Regions from separate parts of the Mesorhizobium sp. P3_A2 genome, predicted to be linked through region 1. Evidence: predicted binding sites of a transcription regulator. Region 1 holds the regulator's gene; the other holds the start of a gene.

The links. The regulator LexA, encoded in region 1, represses DNA repair genes until DNA is damaged. The targets are predictions, from matches to a motif close to TGTTCNNNNTGTGTTCNG.
Region 2: AC1DXM_RS06240 (YifB family Mg chelatase-like AAA ATPase) is a predicted target of LexA. The motif match lies at 4,863-4,880, and genes of this name have one in related genera.

What each region holds. Positions count from the first base shown of each region.
Region 1 is NZ_JBFUGC010000003.1:124,101-135,599, forward strand. Features, by position in the region: gene AC1DXM_RS08070 (L,D-transpeptidase) at 1-370, opposite strand, end outside; gene secG (preprotein translocase subunit SecG) at 572-1,051, opposite strand; gene tpiA (triose-phosphate isomerase) at 1,249-2,019, opposite strand; gene AC1DXM_RS08085 (peptidyl-prolyl cis-trans isomerase) at 2,166-4,061, shown strand; gene trpD (anthranilate phosphoribosyltransferase) at 4,075-5,085, shown strand; gene trpC (indole-3-glycerol phosphate synthase TrpC) at 5,090-5,902, shown strand; gene moaC (cyclic pyranopterin monophosphate synthase MoaC) at 5,905-6,387, shown strand; gene AC1DXM_RS08105 (molybdopterin molybdotransferase MoeA) at 6,387-7,592, shown strand; gene lexA (transcriptional repressor LexA) at 7,710-8,462, shown strand; gene AC1DXM_RS08115 (ComEC/Rec2 family competence protein) at 8,456-10,915, opposite strand; gene gltX (glutamate--tRNA ligase) at 11,039-11,499, shown strand, end outside.
Region 2 is NZ_JBFUGC010000002.1:346,095-357,593, reverse strand. Features, by position in the region: gene AC1DXM_RS06250 (hydantoinase/oxoprolinase N-terminal domain-containing protein) at 1-779, shown strand, start outside; gene AC1DXM_RS06245 (malate synthase G) at 1,036-3,201, shown strand; gene AC1DXM_RS06240 (YifB family Mg chelatase-like AAA ATPase) at 3,236-4,768, opposite strand; gene AC1DXM_RS06235 (Ig-like domain-containing protein) at 5,059-6,564, shown strand; gene gshB (glutathione synthase) at 6,671-7,612, opposite strand; gene AC1DXM_RS06225 (NAD(P)H-dependent oxidoreductase) at 7,897-8,487, shown strand; gene AC1DXM_RS06220 (GNAT family N-acetyltransferase) at 8,518-9,282, shown strand; gene AC1DXM_RS06215 (GtrA family protein) at 9,344-9,718, opposite strand; gene AC1DXM_RS06210 (glycosyltransferase) at 9,723-10,727, opposite strand; gene AC1DXM_RS06205 (GtrA family protein) at 10,858-11,499, shown strand, end outside.

The DNA.
Region 1 (11,499 bases):
GCTTGGCGTCGGCGACCACGATCGGCTTGCCCTTACTGGCCAGGAAGGCCTGGCGCTGGGCGTCGGCCTTGGCTTTCGCCGCCTCGCGCATGGCCAGCTTGCGGGCTTCGAGCGCCTTGGCGCCGGCTGCCGCCTTGTCGGCGGCGATCTTGTCTTCGAGCTTGCTGATCTGAGCCAGATCATCCGAGCTCGGGTTTTTCTTCTTTTTGAGAAGCTTCAGCTGCGCCGCATCGCTCTTGGCGGCGACGTTGATGACAGCGGTTTTGCCAACCGCCTGCGGTGAGGTCATTGCCGGAGTGCCGGCGAAGGCCGCGGAGCTCATGCCGAATACGGCACAAAACCCCATGAAAATGAAGCTGCGAAGCTGCATAGCGAAGATCCGATCGTTCAGTGCTTGTTGCCCACGGCGTCGCCCGGCGCCCCCCAAGGGCGCAGAAAGTGCCGCGCGCAATCTATAATCGAAGTGCCGGAGCGGCCTCAAGCGGAACGCATGGTCGAATCTTCGTGATCAAGTGCATTTGCCGCGACTGTGTTGAAACAACAACAGATCGCGGCACTTGACCCCATCCAACTACTGGTTTGGAACCTGCGGCGTGACCGGCAAGGTGACGCCGTTGGCAGCCGGCGGCGTGGCCGAATCGGTCGCAGGAGCTGGGGCCGGAGCCGTCGCCGGGGCTGTAGCAGGAGCCGTCGTGGCGGCGCCATTGCCCGAAGGCGCAGCCGGTGCGGTGGTGCCGGCAGGTGGCGTCGGCGCCGTCGTGCCGGGCAACTGGTTGAGCACGCCGTTGCCGCTGTCGGCCGGCACGCGGTCGAGAATGTCGATCGGCTTTTCGCCATAGCGGGCAACGATCGAGAGTGTCAGCGACGTCACGAAGAAAGCCGCGGCCAGGATCGCCGTCGCCCGCGTCAGTGCATTGGCCGCACCGCGCGCGGTCATGAAACCGGAACCGCCGCCAATGCCGAGACCACCGCCTTCGGAGCGCTGCAGCAGCACCACGCCGACAAGGGCGAGCACGACCATGAGGTGGATGACGATCAGTACGGTTTCCATATTTTATCCTGGCAAGCCCTGCCGCTCCCTGGCGATCAGGGCCGGTGATTTGGAGGCGGCTCCATACAATGCTTTAACGGCATTTCCAAGCCCGTGGCCGGAATATGGGAAGCAATGCGCCCTTTACAACGATTTCGGCCGCGGCGCGGCGTTTCATAAGTCGGCGACGGAACTGGTCTGCAACGAAATTTCGGGGCCTACGCGATATTCTGGTAGGCTTCGGCGATGGCGAGAAAATCCGCCGCCTTCAGGCTTGCGCCGCCGACGAGCGCGCCGTCGACGTTTTTGACGCCGAGCAGCTCGACCGCATTGGACGGCTTGACCGAGCCGCCATAGAGGATGCGGATCTTGCCGGCCGCTGAGGCGCCGAGTCCCTCCGACAGTTTTTCGCGGATATGCGCATGCGCCTCGGCCACGTCGTCGGCGGTCGGCGTCAGGCCGGTGCCGATCGCCCATACCGGTTCGTAGGCGATGACGGTGTTGGCCGGCGTTGCGCTAGGCGGCACCGAGCCGGCGACCTGGCGCGCCAAGACGTCGAGCGCGGCGCCCGCTTCGCGCTCGGCCTTGGTCTCGCCGATGCAGATGATGGCCACAAGCCCGGCGCGCCATGCGGCAGACGCCTTGGCCTGGACAGTCGCATCGTCCTCGCCGCGCTGTTCGCGGCATTCGGAATGGCCGACAATGACGTGGCTGGCGCCGGCATCCTTCAGCATCTCGGCCGAGACACAGCCGGTGAAAGCGCCGCTCTCCTTAATGTGGCAATCCTCGCCACCGGCCCGCACCGGCGTGCGCGACAGGATTTCGGCCGCGCGCGACAGCAAGGTCGCCGGCACGCAGACCAATGCTTCGGTCTCGGCATCGAGCCCGCTCATGAAGCCGTTGCCGATCATCCTGAGCTCGTTCAGCGAGGCGCTGGTGCCGTTCATTTTCCAGTTGCCGGCAACAAGCGGTCGAATTCCTGGCGTCATGGGATCTGGTTCTCCGGGCGACATTGGGGTCTCGCCCTCCCTACCAAAATCAGGCCACAAAGCAATCGACAGTGAGCCGGAAGGGCGCTATTGCGCTTGTTTCAGACTCGGGCGCACGCAAAACTGCGCAAAAATCGGAAGTAACAATGCTTGGTATATTGAGAAGCGCGGCAGGGACCTGGGTCGCGAAAGCGCTGCTGTCACTGCTGGTGTTGAGTTTCCTTGCCTGGGGTGTCACCACCCGCATGGCGGGCGGCTTCCTGGCCGGACATCACGCTGTCATCACCGCCGGCAGCACCACCGTGTCGATCACCGAATACCGCCTCGCCTACGATCGCCAGATCAACATGCTGCAACAGCAGATCGGCCAGCGCATCAGCCGCGAGCAGGCCAGGGCCTATGGCATCGACAACCAGGTGCTGGCGCAGCTGGTGTCGGGCGCCGTCCTCGACGAACAGGCGCGCAAGCTCGGACTTGGCTTCTCCAAGGACAGGCTGGCCGAACTGACGCGCCAGGAACCTGCCTTCCAGGGCCCGAATGGCCAGTTCGACCGCCGGCTGTTCGAATCCCGGCTGCGCGAACTCGGCATGCGGCCGGAGGACTATCTGAAGAACCGGGCTCAGGTGGCGGTGCGCCAGCAGATCGTCGAGGCGGTTTCGGACGGCCTCAAGGCGCCGGACACCTTCTTCAAGGCGGTCGCGCTCTATCGCGGCGAAGACCGCACCATCGACTATTTGACCTTGCCGAAGGCGCTGGTCGAGCCGATCCAGGCTCCATCCGACAGCGTGCTTCAGGCCTATTTCGAGACCAACAAGAAAACCTACGCGGCGCCGGAATACCGCAAATTCTCCTACGTCCGGCTCGAGCCTGAAGACATCATGGATATCAGCGCCGTGACCGACCAGCAGGTCAGCGACGACTACAACAAGAACAAGGGGCGCTACACCACGCCGGAAATGCGCACCATCGAACAGCTGGTGTTTCCGACGCTGGACGCCGCCAAGGCCGCGTCCGATTCGCTGAAGACGGGCGCTACCTTCGACAAGATCGTCACCGCGCAAGGAAAGACCCAGGCCGATACGCTGCTTGGCACGCTCTCCAAGGACAAGATCAGCGACAAGGCGGTCGCCGATGCCGCATTCGCGCTTGCCGTCAACGAAGTCAGCCCGGTCGTCCAGGGCACGTTCGGTCCGGTGCTTTTGCGCGTCACCGAGATCAAGCCGGAAGTGGTGAAGCCGCTGGCCGAAGTGTCTGACCAGATCCGCAAGGATCTGGCGCTGGGCGAAGCAAGCCGCATCCTGCTCGACGTGCACGACAACTACGAAGACACCCGCGCCGCCGGCAGCACGCTCGCCGAAGCCGCCGCCAAACTGAAGCTCAAGGACGTCACCGTCGAGGCCATCGACCGCACCGGCCTCAAGCCGGACGGGACCATCATCAAGGACCTGCCGGCATCGCCTGACCTGATCAAGGCGGTGTTCGAGGCTGAGCCCAACACCGAGAATGAAGCCCTGACCACGACCAACAATGGCTTCGTGTTCTACGAGCTGACATCGATTACGCCGGCTCGCGACCGCACGCTCGACGAGGTTCGCCAGAGGGTGGTGGCCGACTGGACGACCGAGGAAACGACCAAGCGGCTGACCGCGAAGGCAGACGAACTCGACAAACGCCTCAAGGCCGGCACCACGCTCGACGTCATCGCCGGCGAACTGAAGCTCGAAAAGCAGACCAAGCGCGGCGTGAAGCGCGAGGCCGACGACGTCGATTTCGGCAAGGACGGCGCTGCAGCGATGTTCGGCGTCGGCGAAGGCGGCACCGGGCTGATCCCCTCGCCCACCGGCGAAGGCCAGATTCTGTTCAAGGTGGCCGAAGTGTTCGAGCCGGCCGGAGCCGACGCCAGTTCGGTGCCCGACGACGCCCAGAAATCCTTCACGCAAGGCATGTCCGACGATCTGCTCGACCAGTTGGTGGCGCAATTGCAGACGCAATACGCCGTCAGCATCGACCAGGCCGCCGTTGCCCAAGCCGTAGCCCAATGAACGTTTTGGCCCGATGAGCGCCCTCAAGATCCATATCGCCAAGGTCGCTAGCGGGACCGCGCTTACCTTCGACGAAGCGCGCGAAGCCTTCGACATCATCATGTCGGGCGACGCGACGCCGGGCCAGATCGGCGGCTTCCTGATGGCGCTGCGCGTGCGTGGCGAGACGGTGAGCGAGATCTCCGGCGCCGTTGCCACCATGCGCGCCAAGATGCTGCGCGTCGAAGCCCCTGAAGGCGCCATCGACATCGTCGGCACCGGCGGCGACAACTCCCATTCGGTCAACATCTCGACGGCTTCGGCCTTCGTCGTCGCCGGTTGCGGCGTGCCGGTGGCCAAGCATGGCAATCGCGGCCTGTCGTCGCTGACGGGCGCCGCCGACGTGCTGGTCGCCCTCGGCGTCAAGATCGATATCCCGCCGGAGACGATCGGCCGCTGCATCCATGAGGCGGGCGTCGGCTTCATGTTCGCGCCGGCGCATCATCCGGCGATGAAGCATGTCGGCCCGACGCGCGTGGAGCTCGGCACCCGCACAATCTTCAACCTGCTCGGACCGCTGTCCAATCCGGCCGGCGTAAGCCGCCAGATGGTCGGCGTGTTCCTGCCGGAATGGATCGTGCCGGTGGCCGAGACGTTGAAGGCGCTGGGTACAGAGCATGCATGGGTCGTCCATGGCGACGGCTATGACGAGATCACCACCACCGGCGAAACGCAGGTTGCCGAACTGGCCGGTGGCGAGATCCGCCACTTTACGCTGACCCCGGAAGCAGTCGGTTTGCAGCGCCACACCAAGGACGAGTTGCGCGGCGGAGACGCCGCGTACAACGCCCAGGCTTTGCGCGACATGCTGGGCGGCGCCGCCGGCGCCTATCGCGACACGGTGCTGATGAATGCCGGTGCCGGCATGGTGGTGGCGGGCAAGGCAACAACGCTTGCCGACGGCATGGCGGCGGCGGCACAAGCCATCGACAGCGGCCGGGCGCTAGGCGTGCTCGACAGGCTGGTCGAGATTTCGAACGGATAGGCCCGTGGCTGACATTCTGCGCAAGATCGAGGCCTACAAGCGCGACGAGATCGCGGCGGCAAAGGCGCTGATACCGCTGGCCGAGATCAAGGCACGGGCCAAGGACGCCGACGCGCCGCGCGGCTTTCTCGCGGCGCTCGAGGCGAAGCGCCGATCCGGCAACTTTGCCCTGATCGCCGAAATCAAGAAGGCGAGCCCTTCCAAAGGGTTGATCCGTGCCGATTTCGACCCGCCAGCGCTGGCGCAGGCCTATGAGAAAGGCGGCGCTGCCTGTCTTTCGGTGCTGACCGATGCGCCGTCTTTCCAGGGCGCGCCGGAATTTCTAACCAACGCCCGCAAGGCGGTGTCGCTGCCCGCGCTGCGCAAGGATTTCCTGTTTGACCCCTACCAGGTCTACGAGGCCCGCGCCTGGGGCGCCGACGCCATCCTGATCATCATGGCCAGCGTCGACGATGCCTTGGCGAGCGAATTGGAAGCGACCGCATTCGAACTCGGCATGGATGCGCTGATCGAGGTGCATGACGAAGCCGAGACCGAGCGCGCGGTAAAACTCTCGTCGCGGCTGATCGGCATCAATAACCGCAATCTTAGAACGTTCGAAACCAGCCTGGAAACCTCCGAGCGGCTGGCGTCGATGGTGCCGGGCGACCGCTTGCTGGTCAGCGAGAGCGGTATTTTCACGCATGACGATTGCCTCAGGATGCAAAAGGCCGGCATCGAAACCTTCCTTGTCGGCGAAAGCCTGATGCGGCAAGAGGATGTGGCGGCGGCAACGCGCCTGCTTCTGACGGGCAAGACGCCGGCAGAGGCCGTCTGAGGATGCCAGCCGCCCTCACCCATCTCGGCGCCAAGGGCGAGGCCAACATGGTCGATGTCGGCGACAAGGCGGAGACGACGCGCACGGCGATTGCCGAGGGTTTTGTCTCGATGCGGCCGGAAACCCTGAAAATGATCCTCGACGGTGACGCCAAGAAGGGCGACGTGCTGGGCACAGCACGCATCGCCGGCATCATGGCGGCCAAGAAGACGCATGAGCTGATCCCGCTCTGCCATCCTCTGCTGTTGACCAAGGTGTCGGTCGACATCGAGCCGGACGCGGCGCTGCCTGGCCTCAGGGTCACGGCACTGGCCCGCGTCACCGGCAAGACCGGGGTCGAAATGGAGGCGCTGACCGCTGCCTCGGTGGCATGCCTGACCATTTACGACATGGCCAAGGCGGCCGATCGCGCCATGGTGATTTCCGGCATAAGGCTGGTGGAAAAGACCGGCGGCAAGTCCGGCGACTACAAGGCGGGCGCCTGATGGCGCTGGTTCCCGTGGCCGAGGCGCTGAAGCGCCTGCTGGAAGGCGCTGTGCCGCTGCCGGGTGAAAGCATCGCGCTGGCGGATGCTGCCGGCCGGGTGCTGGCGGAGCCTGTCGTGGCGCTACGCACCCAGCCGCCTTTCAACGCCTCCGCCATGGACGGCTATGCCGCGCGGGCGCAGGATGTGGCGTCCGCCCCGGCGCGGCTTTCGGTGATCGGCATGGCGCCCGCAGGGCGCGGCTTTGACGGCTCGGTCGGCAGGGCGGAGGCTGTCCGCATTTTCACCGGCGCGCCGGTGCCCGAAGGTGCCGACACGATCGTCATCCAGGAGAATGTCCGCGACCTTGGCAATGGCCATATCGAGGTCACCGAGCCGACCGCGAAAGACCGTAACATCCGCCGCCGTGGACTGGATTTCTCGCAAGGCGACCTGCTCCTGCAAAAAGGTCGCGTGCTCGATCCGGCCGCATTGTCGCTTGCGGCGTCGGCCAATCATCCGATGCTCAACGTCGTGCGCCGACCTCTGGTCGCGATCATCGCCACCGGCGACGAATTGCTGCCGCCGGGGCGTGACCCCGGTCCGGATCAGATTATCTCCTCCAACGCTTACGGTGTTGTGGCCGCCGCGCAGTCTGTCGGCGCCAAAGCGCTTGATCTCGGCATCGCGGCAGATCGCAAGGCCGACATAGCGGCGCTGGTGCGCAAGGCTGTCGCGGCAAAGGCCGACGTCATCGTCACGCTCGGTGGCGCTTCGGTCGGCGACCACGACCTCGTGCATGACGTGCTGACCGGCGAAGGCATGAAGCTCGATTTCTGGAAACTCGCCATGCGCCCCGGCAAGCCGCTGATGTTCGGGCGGCTCGGCGACATCAGGTGCATCGGCCTGCCCGGCAATCCGGTGGCGAGCCTGGTCTGTTCGCAGCTGTTTTTGAAGCCGCTTTTGGCGCAGCTCGGCGGCCGCGTCCATCGGCAGGATATCCGTCCGGCGCAACTTGGCGCCGCGATGCCGGCCAATGATCTGAGGCAGGACTATGTGCGCGCCGTGGTGAGCGAAGAAACCGGCGCACGGGTGGCGACGCCGTTCGGCATCCAGGATTCCTCGATGTTGAGAATGCTGGCCGACGCCAACGGCTTGATCGTGCGCGAGCCCTTCGCTCCTGCCGCCGCCGCGGGTGCCGCCTGCAGCGTCCTGATGTTACGCTGAACAAAACGTCAACACATTCATTAAACTTTAAAAGGTTGCGGAACACAACTGGAACAGATAGTGTTTGTTCTGGGTTTGTTTTTTCCGATTCTGGTTTCAGAACCCGTGGGGGCCGCGATGCTGACGCGCAAACAACATGAACTCCTGATGTTCATCCATGAACGCCTGAAGGAGAGCGGAATCCCGCCGTCTTTCGACGAGATGAAGGAGGCGCTCGACCTTGCCTCGAAGTCCGGTATCCATCGCCTGATCACGGCGCTGGAGGAGCGCGGCTTCATTCGCCGGCTGCCGAACCGGGCTCGAGCATTGGAAGTGCTGCGGCTGCCCGACTCGATCGCGCCCGGCCTCAACGCGGCGAAGAAGTTTTCGCCGAGCGTCATCCAGGGCAGTCTCGGTCAAGGTGGTCAGGGGCAAGGCGGTCTCGGCCGCCAGATCAAACCGGCCTCCTCTTCTCGTTCGATGTCGGCCGGCAATGACGACGCGGTTTCCGCGGTGTCGATCCCGGTGATGGGCCGCATCGCCGCCGGTGTGCCGATCGACGCCATCCAACACCAGACCCATTCGATCTCGGTGCCGCCGGACATGATCATGGGCGGCGAACACTACGCGCTCGAGGTCAAGGGTGACTCGATGATCGAGGCCGGCATTTTCGACGGCGACACGGTGATCATTCGCAATGCCGATACGGCGAGCCCCGGCGAGATCGTGGTGGCGCTGGTCGATGAAGAGGAAGCGACGCTGAAGCGCTTCCGCCGCAAGGGCGCCTCGATCGCGCTGGAAGCCGCCAACCCGGCCTACGAAACCCGCATCTTCGGGCCGGACAGGGTCAAGGTGCAGGGCAAGCTGGTTGGGCTGATCAGGCGCTACTGAGCCGGTTTAGGTTTGTACTTCTCGGGCTGCTTGTAAGGCGGCATTCCACGCGCTTCGCGTGAGAAGCGGCGTTGCTCGTGCCAGGGACGATAGGGCTTGTCGACGGCGAAGCGGATGGTTGGCGCTGTCGCGGCCGATTGTGGGTCGAAGAAGACGGCGGCACTACCATCGCGGGCAAGTTGCTTCTTGGTCAGGACCAGCACCAGCGGGTCGCGGCACGGATTGTAGGCGGTGGCGTCGTCGATGACGATCAGGCTCGCGAAAGCGCAGGCTGGCCGCGCTGTGTTGCGGTCTTTTGCCAGCGCGATGATGGCTCCGGCGGGGTGCCGGGCAATGCAGAGATTGCCTGTGCAATAGAAGGGCGAGCCTGGCGGCAGGTCGAGCGGGTCTAGATCGAACCGCGTGTCCGTTGCCTCGAAAATCTCAGGCGGGATAATGGTTTCGGCTCTCAATGCCCGTTTCCAATTATCGGTGGTGAATTCGTTCGAGCGTTCCCGGTTGAGCGCGAGTTCGCCGCCGCCGATCGGCAATGCCACCAGATGCGCATCCTCCGAGATAAGCACATCGGGCGTGCGCACCTGCGGCACAGTCAACAGGCCGGCCAGCGCGAAAGGAACGGCCGCCAGCCTCAGCCAGGTGGTGGCCATGGTGGCGATGACGAGGGCGACCGCTACCAGCAGCACCGAGCGGATGGAGATCAGCCCGACGGCATCGACCGGCGAGCGCTGAGAAATCCAGGCGGAGATGGCGATCATCGTCGTCAGCCCCTTGCCCATGACATAGAGGAACGGCCCATCGGCGCCGAACGGCATGGCCAGCGCGCTGAGCACCGCAAACGGCATGACGACCAGCGAGACGATCGGCATCACCGCCAGATTGGCGAGCAGACTGAGCGGCGACACACGCTGGAAATGCCAGATGGCAAACAGCAAAGTGGCGCTGCCTGCGATGATCGATGTCATGGCGAGACCGCCCATGGCCAGCACGAATTTTCGCGACAGGAAGCCGACGAACGAGCGCCTTGCGGGCGGCGTTCTCACCTTGTCGGCGCGGTAGTCAGCCCAGCCGGCATAGGCGCCGACTAGGGCGGCGGTGGCGGCGAACGACATCTGGAAACTCGGGCCGACAACCTCATGCGGCGACACCAAGATGACGGCGATGGCCGAGATCGCCAGATTGCGCATGGTGAGCGCTGCACGATCGAACAGCACCGCGACCAGCATGACCGCCAGCATGATGAAGCTGCGCTCGGCAGCGACAACAATGCCTGAGATGACGAGATAGGCGGCAATGGAGACAAGCGCTGCCGCCGCCGCATATTTCTTCACCGGCCGGCGCGAGGAGAAATCCGGAAACAGCGCAAAGGCGCCACGCAGCAATGCCATGATGGTGCCGGCGACCAGCGCCATGTGCAGGCCGGAAATGGAGATGATGTGGTAGATGCCGGTGCGCCGCATCGCCTCGTTGACCTCGTCCGGAATGCCGGCGCGCACACCGACCATGAGCGCCGCGGCAATCTCGCCTTCGGCGCCGCCGATCTTGCCCCTGATATGGTCGGCAATGTTTTCGCGCGCATTCTCGATTGCCGACGAGAGCCGTGCGGTCAGCGGCGGCAGGCCCTGCGAAGCAATGGTTTTCGGATTACCGAGAAAGAAGCCGCTGCCGCCGATCCCGGTGAAATAGCTGTCGAAGGAGAAATCGTAGCTCTCCGGCCGCACCGGACCGGTCGGCGGCAACAGCCTGGCATAGCCGGTGATCAGGGAGCCGGCGGTCATATCGGCGGGAACGGTGCGCGCCGAGAGCCTGACCCGCTCTGGCGCGTAGCGCAGCTTTGGGTGAGCGGTGGAAATAACGTCGAGCGTCAGCCTGACGCGGCCGTTCTCCATCTGCTCGAGACTGACGACGCGTCCGGTCAGTCGTGTCTGGATCTCGGAGCCGAGCATCTGCGTTCCGGCGCGCCAGGTTTCGACTTTGGCGGCGACCACGCCGAGCGCACACAGCATCGCTGCCATGCAGAGCAGATGCGTCTTCGGCCAGGACCGGGCGACGGCTGCGCAACAGGCCGTTAGCAGCACAATCGCGATTGGCTGGGCAAAGCCTGGCTCGCTGGCCAGCGAGAAATAAATGATGACGCCGGCCGCCAGGAAAACCGGCACCAGCAGAAAGGCAACGCCACGGTCGAGTTCGGTGACGGCGGCCATGGCAACGCTGCGGCGGATTGCTGGCCATGTCGATCGGCGTAGCAGCCTGCGCAGACGAATGGCGGACCCGGGCACGGCGTCGACCGACGCCGACGCAGTGTCACCCGGAGACAAAGGTCGGAGACCAGGTCGCGTCTCGGGCAGCGCGACGGGCATCGGCTCGGCATAGGGACTGTCGGCAAATAGGGAGCGTTCGTTGACGCTTGTCGCAGCGCCCTCGCCTTGATCCTCGCCCCGGCCACGTCCAGCCATCGGGTCTGCCCCTTGCGCCCTAGACCCCCTATGCTACATGAACGCGCAAAGCGCGAAAGTCCGCGCGATCACGCCCCCTTTTTCTAGCCTTGCCCGAGAATTGCCATGTCCAGCAAAATTGCCATGTCCAACAGGGTGGTCACCCGTTTTGCCCCCTCGCCCACCGGCTACCTGCATATCGGTGGCGCGCGCACCGCGCTGTTCAACTGGCTGTATGCCAAGCACACTGACGGCACGATGCTGCTGCGTATCGAGGACACCGACCGCGAACGTTCCACGGAAGCGGCAACCCAGGCCATTCTCGATGGGCTGACCTGGCTCGGCCTGTCCTGGGACGGCGAGGCCGTCTCGCAGTTCGAGCGTGCGCCGCGCCACCGCGAGGTGGCCGAGGAGTTGGTGCGCCTGGGCAAGGCCTACTACGCCTACGAGACTCCCGCCGAGCTCGAGGCGATGCGCGAGGCGGCACGCGCCAAGAGCCTGCCGCCACGCTACAATGGTGCTTGGCGCGACCGCGACCCCTCCGAGGCGCCTGCCGGCGTCAAGGGCGCTATCCGCATCAAGGCGCCGACCGAGGGCGAGACTGT
Region 2 (11,499 bases), on a different contig from region 1:
CGAACGCCCAGAACGCCACGCTGAACCGGCTGGTCTCGCGCGGCCTGGTGCATATCTCGGGCTTCACCCCCTCGGATGCCGCCCATGTGCTGGGCAAGCAGGCCAACTGGGATGCGGCCACCGCACGCCTCGGCGCCGAACTCTTCGCCCGCAAGCGCGACGGCCGCGGCCAGAACATCGCCGCCTCCCCCGAGGTGATCTCCGAACGCGTGCTGCTGACCCTGACGCGCTGGTCGGCCGAATACATTTTGGAAACCGCTTTTGCCGAAGACGGGCTGGATGGCGCCGCTACCGTCGCGCACGCGCTGGTGCAGCGCGCCGTCGATGCCCATCCGGGCATCGCCAGGCTCTCGGTCGCGCTCGACCGTCCGGTCATCGGCCTCGGCGCCTCGGCGCCGTTGCACTATGCCGGCTTGGCCGAGCTGGTCGGCAATGAATGCGTGGTGCCGGAAGACACCGACGTCGCCAATGCCCTCGGCGCCGTCGTCGGCCAGGTCCGCGTCTCCGCCGAAGCCCGCGTCAGCCAGCCCAAGGAAGGCCTGTTTCGACTCGCCTCGGGGCAAACGGTGCGCGATTTCACCGACGAGGCCAAGGCGATCGCGGCGGCGGAAGCCGATGTGCGGGCGATCGTTGCCGAGCGGGCAAAGGATGCCGGCACGGACAATGCCGAGATCGATGTTTCGACTGAGTTCAAGGTTTCCACCGTCGAAGCCCAGCGTATGTTCATCGAAGCCCATGTGGTGGCGGTGGCGTCGGGAAGGCCGAGGATTGCGGTGTAGCGCGGGTAATCTCCCCCCTTGAGGGGGAGATGTCGCCGTAGGCGACAGAGGGGGTTCTAGCGCGTGGAGCGCTAACCTCCATCTGTCGCAGGAGGGCGAGCCCGGTCGCACCGACCCCCTCTGGCCGCTTCGCGGCCATCTCCCCCTCAAGGGGGGAGATTTGGCGGCGATTCCCGCCACCTTCACCCTAAGCTGAATTGACCCTTCACCCCTGACATGCCAAAGGCCGCAAAGCCTTTCATCTGGAGAAGCCCTGATGACCGATCGCGTCGAGATCGCCGGATTGCGGATTGCCCGCGAATTGCACGACTTCGTAGGCAACGAAGCGCTGCCGGGCACCGGCATTGCGGCCGACGCTTTCTGGACCGGGTTTTCGGCCATCGTCCATGATCTCGCACCGAAGAACCGGACGTTGCTGGCAAAACGCGACGCCATGCAGGAGCAGATCGACGCCTGGTATCGCGCCAATGGCGCGCCCATCGACATGGAGGCCTACAAGAATTTCCTCAAGCAGATCGGCTATCTCGTTCCGGAAGGTCCGGCCTTCAGCGTCTCGACCGACAATGTCGACCCGGAGATCGCCATCGTCGCGGGGCCGCAGCTGGTGGTGCCGGTGATGAATGCGCGCTATGCGCTCAACGCCGCCAATGCCCGCTGGGGGTCGCTCTACGATGCGCTCTACGGTACCGATGCCATTCCCGAGACCGGCGGCGCCGAGAAGGGCAAAAGCTTCAACCCTGTGCGTGGCGCCAAGGTGGTTGCCTGGGCGAAAAACGTCCTCGACGAGTCCGTGCCGCTCACTTCGGGCAAATGGGCAGGCGTGAACGGGCTTACAGTCCAGGGCAACATCTTGCGGCTCAGCGCCGGCGCCGGCGGCACCACGCTGGCCAACCCGAAACAGTTTGCCGGCTATCGTGGCGACCCCGCCAACCCTGAAGCCATTTTGCTCGCCCAGAACGGGCTGCACATCGAAATCCTGATCGACCGCGCCAACCAGATCGGCCGCACCGACCCTGCCGGCATTGCCGACGTCATCCTGGAATCGGCGCTGACCACCATCCAGGACTGTGAGGATTCGGTCGCGGCGGTGGATGCCGAAGACAAGGTCGTCGTCTATCGCAACTGGCTCGGCCTGATGAAGGGCGATCTCGCCGAGGAAATCACCAAGGGCGGCAAGAGTTTTGTCCGCAAGCTCAACCCGGACCGCGCCTGGACGGCGCCGAATGGCGGCGCGCTGAGCCTGCCTGGTCGCTCGCTGATGCTGGTGCGCAATGTCGGCCACCTGATGACCAATCCCGCCATCCTCGACCGCGACGGCAACGAGGTGCCGGAAGGCATCATGGATGCGGCGATGACGACGCTGATCGCGCTGCACGATGTCGGCGCCAACGGGCGGCGGATGAATTCCCGGGCCGGCTCGATGTATGTGGTGAAGCCCAAGATGCACGGGCCGGAGGAAGTTGCTTTCGCTGTCGAGATTTTCGACCGCGTCGAAGCACTGCTCGGCATGGCCAAAAACACCATCAAGATGGGCATTATGGACGAGGAGCGGCGCACCACCGTCAACCTCAAGGAGGCAATCCGCGCGGCAAGAGAGCGCGTCGTGTTCATCAACACCGGCTTCCTCGACCGCACCGGCGATGAGATCCACACCTCCATGGAAGCCGGGCCGATGATCCGCAAGGGCGACATGAAGCAGGCCGCCTGGATTTCCGCCTATGAGGCGTGGAATGTCGACACCGGGCTCGAATGCGGTCTGGCCGGCCACGCCCAGATCGGCAAGGGCATGTGGGCGATGCCCGACCTTATGGCGGCGATGCTGGAACAGAAGATCGCCCATCCCAAGGCCGGCGCCAACACCGCCTGGGTGCCGTCGCCGACCGCTGCCACGCTGCACGCCACCCATTACCACAAGGTCGATGTTCATGCTGTCCAGGCTGCGCTGAAGAGCCGACCCAAGGCGAAGCTCGACGACATATTGTCGGTGCCGGTCGCCGTGCGGCCGAACTGGACGCCGGACGAGATCCAGCGCGAGCTCGACAACAATGCGCAAGGCATTCTGGGCTATGTCGTGCGCTGGATCGACCAGGGCGTCGGCTGCTCCAAGGTGCCGGACATCAACGATGTCGGCCTGATGGAAGACCGCGCCACGCTGCGCATCTCCTCGCAGCACATTGCCAATTGGCTGCACCACAAGGTCTGCTCGCAGATTCAGGTGATGGATTCGCTGCGCCGCATGGCGGCAATCGTCGATCTGCAGAATGTCGGCGATCCCCTCTACCGGCCGATGGCCGCCGACTTCGACAATTCCATCGCCTTCCAGGCCGCCTGCGACCTGGTGTTTAGGGGCCGCGAACAGCCGAATGGATATACCGAGCCGGTGCTGCACGCGCGGCGGCTGGAGCTGAAGGCGAAGGCTTGAGCGCCAGCGTCCCCTCCTCTCAAGGGAGAGGGATCTACGCCGCCTGCGCCACCCGCTCCGACATCATGCGGTAGGAAATCGCCTCGGCCAGATGGATGCGGCCGACGGTTTCGCTGGCGTCGAGGTCGGCCAGCGTGCGCGCCACTTTCAGCACGCGGTGGTAGGCGCGCGCCGAAAAGCCGAGCTTTTCGCTGGCGTCTCTGAGCAGCGAAAGGCCGGCTGCATCCGGCACGGCGATGTCTTCGATGATCGAGGGCGAGCAATGCGCATTGGTGGTCGCGCTGGTGACGCCGAGCCGTTCGAAGCGCTCGCGCTGGATGGTGCGCGCACGGGCCACGCGCTGGGCTACGGCGGCACTTTTCTCCGCGCGGTCAGGGCGAATCAGATCGGCGGCCGAGACCGCCGGCACCTCGATCCTGAGGTCGATGCGGTCGAGCAGTGGGCCGGAAATGCGCGCCTGGTAGTCGGTGCGGCAGCGCTCGCCACGCAGGCAGCGATAGCCGGGTTCGCCGGCCATGCCGCATCGGCACGGGTTCATCGCCGCCACCAGCTGGATGCGCGCCGGATAGGTGACGCGGTGGTTGGCGCGCGCGATCATGCAGTCGCCGGTCTCCAGCGGCTGGCGCAGCGCATCCAGCGTCTGCGGCGAGAATTCGGGGAATTCGTCGAGGAACAGCACGCCGTGATGGGCGAGCGAGACCTCGCCCGGCCGCACCCGCAAGCCGCCGCCGACCATCGCCGCCATCGAGGCCGAATGGTGCGGGGCGCGGAACGGCCGCCGGTCGGTCAGCTTGCCTTCGCCGAGCTCGCCCGCCACCGAGGCGATCATCGAGACTTCGAGCAACTCCTTCGGCGCCAGCGGCGGCAGGATCGACGGCAGCCTTTGCGCCAGCATCGATTTTCCCGAGCCTGGCGGGCCGGCCATCAGCAGATTGTGGCCGCCGGCGGCCGCCACTTCCAGCGCCCGCTTGGCGCTCTCCTGGCCCTTGATGTCGCAGAGGTCAGGCAGGTCGCGCGCCGAGACATGGATGCCGGGCTCGGGCCGCGACAGCACCTGCGTGCCGCGAAAATGATTGGCAATCGCAATCAGGCTGCGCGGCGCCAATATGTCGAAATCCTTGCCGGCCCATGCTGCTTCTGGCCCACAGCCGAACGGGCAGATCAGGCCCTTTCCCTCGGCATTGGCGCCGATCGCCGCCGGCAGCGCGCCGGCCACCGCGGCAATGGTGCCGTCGAGCGACAATTCGCCGAGCACGACATAGGAGGCCAGCATGTCGCCCGGAATGGCGCCGAGTGCGGCCATCAGGCCGAGCGCGATCGGCAGGTCGTAATGGCTGCCTTCCTTGGGCAGATCGGCCGGGGCTAGATTGATCGTGACCTTTTTCGACGGCATCGACAGGCCCGACGCATGCAGTGCCGCCTGCACCCGCTCGCGGCTCTCGGCCACCGCCTTGTCGGGCAGGCCGACAATGTGCATGCCGACCTTGCCCGGCGCGATCATCACCTGGACATCGACCGGCACGGCCTCAATGCCCTGGAAAGCAACCGTGCGAACCCGCGCCACCATTTGTTCAAGCCCCCGGATACCGGTTCGCTCGGGTCTTTCTGATCAGACTGCGAGCGATGTCGGCCCAAGACAACCATAGATTTCAGCCCAAGGCAAGAACATTACAGGAACATGCAAGTGTCGCCGTCCTTCCGGCAGCATACGATGCCGACGCCTGCCTTCGCCCGAGACAGAATTAACCACAAAGGCGCGTCGCGGTTGGGTGTCACCGATCCGACTCGCATACTATGGTATGGTTGGGATCGGGGGACATCCGCAGCGCGTCCAGGCGCCAAAGCGAGGAAAACAGGATGCCGACCTTAAGCAATGGCAGTCAGCTCACCGTATGGGAAGAACCCGACTATCCCAATCCGAGCCCCGATGCGGTGCTTTTCAGCATCACGGAACCCGATGGCGACGTGATCGGGCTGATAGGGGCAAAGCCCGATTTCCCGTTCGGCGGCATCGACGTGGCTTCGGTCGATGTCTTCGACGGCTTCTTCACCATCACCAGCTTCACCAACGAAGGCAGGACCGAGACCTGGACGTCGGTCGAAACGCAGGTCTTCGACAATGACGGCAATCTTCTCCGCACTTTGTCCGACCAGGCAGCCTACCTGTCGGCCCGGATCGTCTCGGTCAACGCCGACAGCCCCGACACCATCACCGTCACCTGGATCGGGGCGAACGAGTATTTCGGCGGCGAAAACACCCAATACGGCCAGCACCAGATCATCCTGGAGGGAGGCACGCTGCAGCCCGACACGTTCGTCAATCATGCGCCCACGGTTGCCAATCTGAACGTGTCGGTTTCGCAGGGGGAATTTCTCGACGACATCAAATTCAGCGCCGCCGATGCCGACTATGATCTCCTGAGCTTTGTCGTAGTCGATGGGCCGGACCACGGCACCTTTGAGCAAAGCACGCGTTTCGACGGCAACCACTATCCGTTTCACCAGGGCCACTATGGCAACAGCTTGCACTATCATGCCGACTTTCTGAACGGCAATCTGTTCGACTACACACCCGAGGCGGGCTTCGTCGGCACTGACAGCTTCACGGTTTACGCCACGGACGGCCAGGGCAACAGCAATCTGGCGACGATTACGATCTCGGTTGCTCCACCGGCCGAATCCATCGCGCTGACCCACGCCGCGAACACAGTGAACTATGGAGCCCATGATCGTGCCGCGCTCGTCACCGCGCTGGGCGGCGGCGACCGCGTCATCGGCACGTCGTTCAATGACACGCTCGACGGCGGCGCCGGCAATGACCAGCTGTTCGGCGGCACCGGCGCCGACACCCTGATCGGCGGCGCGGGCACGGATTGGCTGAAGGGCGGCGCCGGCAATGACGTCATAAGCGGCGGCGCGGGCACGGACGGCATCCGTGGCGATGAGGGCGACGATGCCCTTGATGGCGGTACCGGCTCCGACGACCTGCGCGGCGGCCTTGGCGATGACATCCTCAATGGCGGCGCCGGCGGCGACCGGCTGGCCGGCGGCGAAGGCAGGGATGTCTTCGTGTTCGACGCGCTTGGACCGGCGAATTGCGACAGGATCGAAGACTTCGATGCGCAAGACGATATGATCCGCCTGGACAGCTCCGTGTTTGTCGGACTGCAGGCCGGACCGCTTTTCGCGGCAGTCTTCGCGGTTGGTCACCAAGCCATCGATGACAGCGACCACATCCTTTACAACGACGTGACCGGCGACCTTTTGTTCGATGTGGACGGGGTGGGCGGCGCGGCAGCTGTCAAGTTTGCCGCCGTCGACCCGGGCACCTGGGTCACCGCAGACGATTTCCTGGTGTTCTAGGGCGTTTCACCGTTTCACGGAAACGGCGAGCCGCTCTATCTCTTTGTTTTTACGTGAATGCTCGGGAAAAGCGCTGCGCGCTTTTCCCCCTTTCCGGGCATTGCAGCTAGTGCCGCTTGCCTTCCACCGCGTCCCAGAACAGGCTCGCAATGTCGGCGCCGCCAAAACGTTGCACTTCGCGCACGCCGGTCGGCGAGGTCACGTTGATCTCGGTCATGTAGTCGCCGATCACGTCGATGCCGACGAGGATGAAGCCGCGTTCCTTCAGCGACGGTCCGATGCGGGCGCAGATCTCGCGCTCGCGCTCCGTCAGCTCGGCCTTTTCGGCGCGGCCGCCGACATGCATGTTGGAGCGTGAATCATGGTCGGCCGGCACACGGTTGATGGCGCCGACTGCCTCGCCGTCGACCAGGATGATGCGCTTGTCGCCTTTGCGCACATCCTTCAGATAGCGCTGCACGATATAGGGCTCGCGCGACAGCTGGGCGAACATCTCGAGCAGCGAGGCGAGGTTGCGGTCGTCCTCCCTGAGATGGAAGATGCCTGCGCCGCCATTGCCGTAGAGCGGCTTGACGATGATGTCGCCGAATTCCTTGCGGAAGGCGGCGACTTCCTGGGGATCCTTGGTGATCAACGTTTCCGGCATCAGGTCGGGGAATTCGGTGACGAAGATTTTTTCCGGGCTGTTGCGCACCCAGGCCGGGTCGTTGACGACCAATGTCTTCGGGTGGATGCGCTCCAGAATGTGCGTGGTGGTGATGTAGTTCATGTCGAAGGGCGGGTCCTGGCGCAGCAGGATCACGTCCATCTCCGACAGGTCGGTGCGCACTTTGTCGCCCAGCGTGTAGTGATCGCCCTTCTCGTCGCGGAGCTTCATCTCTTCGATGCGGGCAAACACCTTGCCGCCCAGCATCGACAGCCGGTCGGGCGTGTAGTGGAACAGTTGGTGGCCGCGCCGCTGCGCCTCCAGCGACAGCGCAAACGACGTGTCGCCGGCGATCGAGACAGTGGAGACATGGTCCATCTGGACGGCGATTTTCAGCTTCATGGCGGTCTCCGGCGCGATTGGAGCGACGTTCGGGTCGATGCGTCGACGACAGCGATATACGGAACTCGGCGCCGTCTGCCAATCACGCTTGCTTGGCTCAGGCTGAATGCGTGTCGTCTGCGGCAAATCGGCCGGGGCGGCGTAGCCGATCGCTCATGCCCTTTGTTCGAGTTCGACGTGCTGGCCCTCGGCCGACGGCTCCAAGGCAGCGCCGTTCGGCTCCCAGCCAATTTCCTTTGCTTGGGTATTGGCTAATATATGCTTACGCCCGGGGGGAGCCGTGAATGAAAGTCAATGTCGTCTACGCACACCCACTCGCCGACAGCTACCAGGCATCGCTTCACAAACGTGTCGTGCAGACACTCAAGGCCAGGGGCGACGAGGTTATCGACTTCGACCTCTACGAAATGAAGTTCAATCCGGTGATGCAACCGGAAGAACGGCGTGGCCACTTTGATCCTTCTAAAACACCGGAGGATTTGCGGGTCTATATCGACGCTTTGCAATGGGCCGAAGCGTGCGTGTTCTGCTTTCCAACATGGTGGTCAGGCATGCCCGCCATGCTGAAGGGCTATTTCGATCGCGTTTGGCGACCCGGCGTCGCGTATCACGTGCCGGCGGATGGCGGCGTCATCAGACCGGCACTACTGAACATCCGCCGAATGGGGGTGGTGACGACGTGCGGATCGCCCTGGTGGTATACGGAAATGTATATGCAAAATCCTGGAAGGAAGGTGCTGCTGCGGGGCCTGAAGACCATGTGTGGAGGCAACGTGAAACATCTGTACATGACGAGATATTCCGTCGAGGGCATATCCAACGAAAAGAGGGAAGTGTTCGCGCGCAAGGTGGAGCGGCGGTTCGAGAAATTCTGACCAGCCAAGCCCATGCCAGCGTAGCCAAGCTTGTCCGGTCGGGCGCTTCGACACGGGCAGATGCAAGTCGGACGAGGAGGGGAGATGGCCACGCAGGAAAGTTGGAATGCAATGGCGAATTTGGAAGGCGGGGCCACCTTGCCTTCGGCGACAACGCTGACCGGAAACCATGTCAACCTCGCCCCACTCTGCCTTGAAGATGCGGAGGATATCTTCCGGCTCACCCACGCCCGCGAGCGCGACGAAATCTGGTCTGAAATGAAGGTTGGACCATTCGACGGGGTCGAGTCTTTCCGGGCTCATGTCGGCGGCCTGCTCAACGACCAATCGCGCACATTCCTGACGCTGCGTACCAACGCGGCGGGGCCGGTCGGCTGGCTTTGTCTGATGGAGGCCAGACCGGCGCACAGGGTGATTGAGCTGGGCTATGTGCTCTTCTCGCCAGCGCTGCAGCGGACGATCGCGGCCAGCGAATCTGTCTTCCTGATCATGCGGCACATCTTCAAGGACCTCGGCTATCGACGGTTGGAGTGGACGTGCACCACGGACAATGCGAAATCGAGGCGTGCGGCCGACAGATTAGGCTTTGTCTTTGAGGGCATATTGCGCGACGGATTGGTGCTGAAGGGCCAGGCACGCGACATCTGCATGTATTCGATGCTGGCACGCGAATGGTCGGTCGCCGGCGCGGCATTCGATACCTGGCTGTCTTCGGCCAATTTCGTCAATGGCCGTCAGATCCGATCCTTGCAGGACGTGAGAGCGGCGGTCTCTTCGGGCTTTGCGCCAACATAGGCTCATGAGGTCAATGTGGCGCGCGGGCTCATGCGCTCCGCGGGTTCCTCGGGCCAGCGCTTCAGCGGTCGAAGACCAGCCGGGAGTAACCGAGGAAGGACAGCGCCATCGCCACCAGCGAGGCAATCGCAAGTGCCGCCAGCGGCGGCATTGCCGGAAGCGCGAACAGGATGGCGCAATAGACGACATAGTTGACGATGCTGGTGGCGATGCCGACGCCGCCATAGCGCGCACCCTCCTGCGTTACGCCGCGGCTCGACGGCGAAAACGTCAGGTGCCGGTTGATCTGCCAAGTGACGCAGAGCGCAAAGCCGATCGACAGCAAGCGCGCGACGAAGGGGCCGAGCGGCGTTACCGCCAAAAGCAGCCAGAGAGCCGCGGCATCGGCGACGAAGCCGACGGCGCCGGCAAAGACGAAGCGGGCGAGCCTGCCCACGGCCTCAGGCGGCCCGGGGCGTCTTGCCCGGCTCGGCTTTCGGGGTTTCGCTCGTGCGCTCGCGCCGTTCGACCCGGCCCGACGGGACCGAGAGATAAAAAATGCGCTTCTGTTCGGCGCGCCCGCGCGATACCGAATCCAGGATCAGTCCGGTCATCATCGCAAGCATCGACAACAGCAGCAGGCCGACCGACAGCACCCAGGTCGGCATGCGCGGCACCAGGCCGGTCTGGGCGAATTCGATCAGCACCGGCGTCATCAGGGTCAGGCTCGATACCAGGAAGAAAATGGCGAAGGCGCCGAAGAAGCGCAGCGGCTGCGTCTCCTTCATCAGCATGGCGAACATCCACAGGATCCTGGCACCGTCGCGATAGGTCGACAGCTTCGACGACGATCCCTCCGGCCGGCGGCCATAGTCGAGCGCGATCTCGCTGACAGGCAGCTTGAGCTGCGAGGCATGCACCGACATTTCGGTCTCGATCTCGAAGCCGCCGGAAACGGCAGGGAAACTCTTGACGAAACGCCTGGAGAAGGCGCGATAGCCGGAGAAGATGTCGGTGAAGTCGGTGCCGAACAGCCGTTTGTAGAGGCTGTTGAAGATGCGGTTGCCGAACGCATGGCCGGAACGGCCGGCATCGTCGGCGACGCCGCGCCTGGTGCCCACCACCATGTCGCAGCGCTCGGTCTGCAGGATGTTGATCAGCTGCGGTGCGTCTTCCGGCGCATAGGTGCCGTCGCCGTCGGCCATCAGATAGATATCGGCATCGATGTCGGCGAACATGCGCCGCACGACGTTGCCCTTGCCCTGGCGCGGCTCGCGGATGACGATGGCGCCGGCCGCGCGGGCCTTTAGTGCCGTCAGGTCGCGCGAATTGTTGTCATAGACATAGATCGCGGCCGACGGCAGCGTCTCGCGAAACCGCCGCACCACCTCGGCGATGGTGAGCTCCTCATTGTAGCAGGGCAGGAGCACGGCAATGGCCGGCTCGTGGCGAACTTCGTGCGGCATTTCCGTCTCCCGATGCCCGGCGGAGCCTCCGGCCGCGCTCAAATGCGGCCTCGCTCAGGCGACTTTACTATTTATTGAAGCTGTTAAGGCTAGGTTTAAGCCGAGCTTCTTTCCGACAAAGGCCGTGATGATGAACGCAGCCAAGGCGGGTGCTTCCTCCTGGAAGTCCGATATGACGCTGGCGCTGCTTGCCATGCTGGTGGCGCTGGCCGTCAATGCCGCCACGGGCTTTCGCGAACTGAGCAATGCCGGCGGCGACAATGACAGCCTGCTGCGGCTGGTCGAGGTTCGCGATATGCTGGCCGGCCAGGGCTGGTTCGACCTGCATCAGTACCGGATGGGGCCGGAAGGCGGCTTCGTCATGCACTGGTCGCGGCTGGTCGATGCGCCGCTCGCCGCCATCATCCTCGCCGCTTCGGCGCTGACCGGCAGCATGGCCATGGCCGAGGCGATCGCACAGGTGCTGTGGCCGGCGCTGCTGTTTTTCCTGGCGGTGTTCTTCCTCGCCCGCGCGGCGCGCAGCTTTGCCGGCGCTGGGGCCGTACTGCCCGCAATTGTCATCGGCGCGGCGGCGCTGCATTTCATCGGCATCTTCTTGCCGGGTGCGCTCGATCATCACAATGTCCAGCTGACGCTGACTATGGCCAGCCTCAGCCTGCTGCTCGAGGCGCCCACGCACCGCTGGGCGGCGCTGTTTTCGGGCCTGTGCGCTGCACTGACGCTGGCCGTCGGCATGGAAACCGCGCCCTATGTCGCCACCATCGGCGCCTGC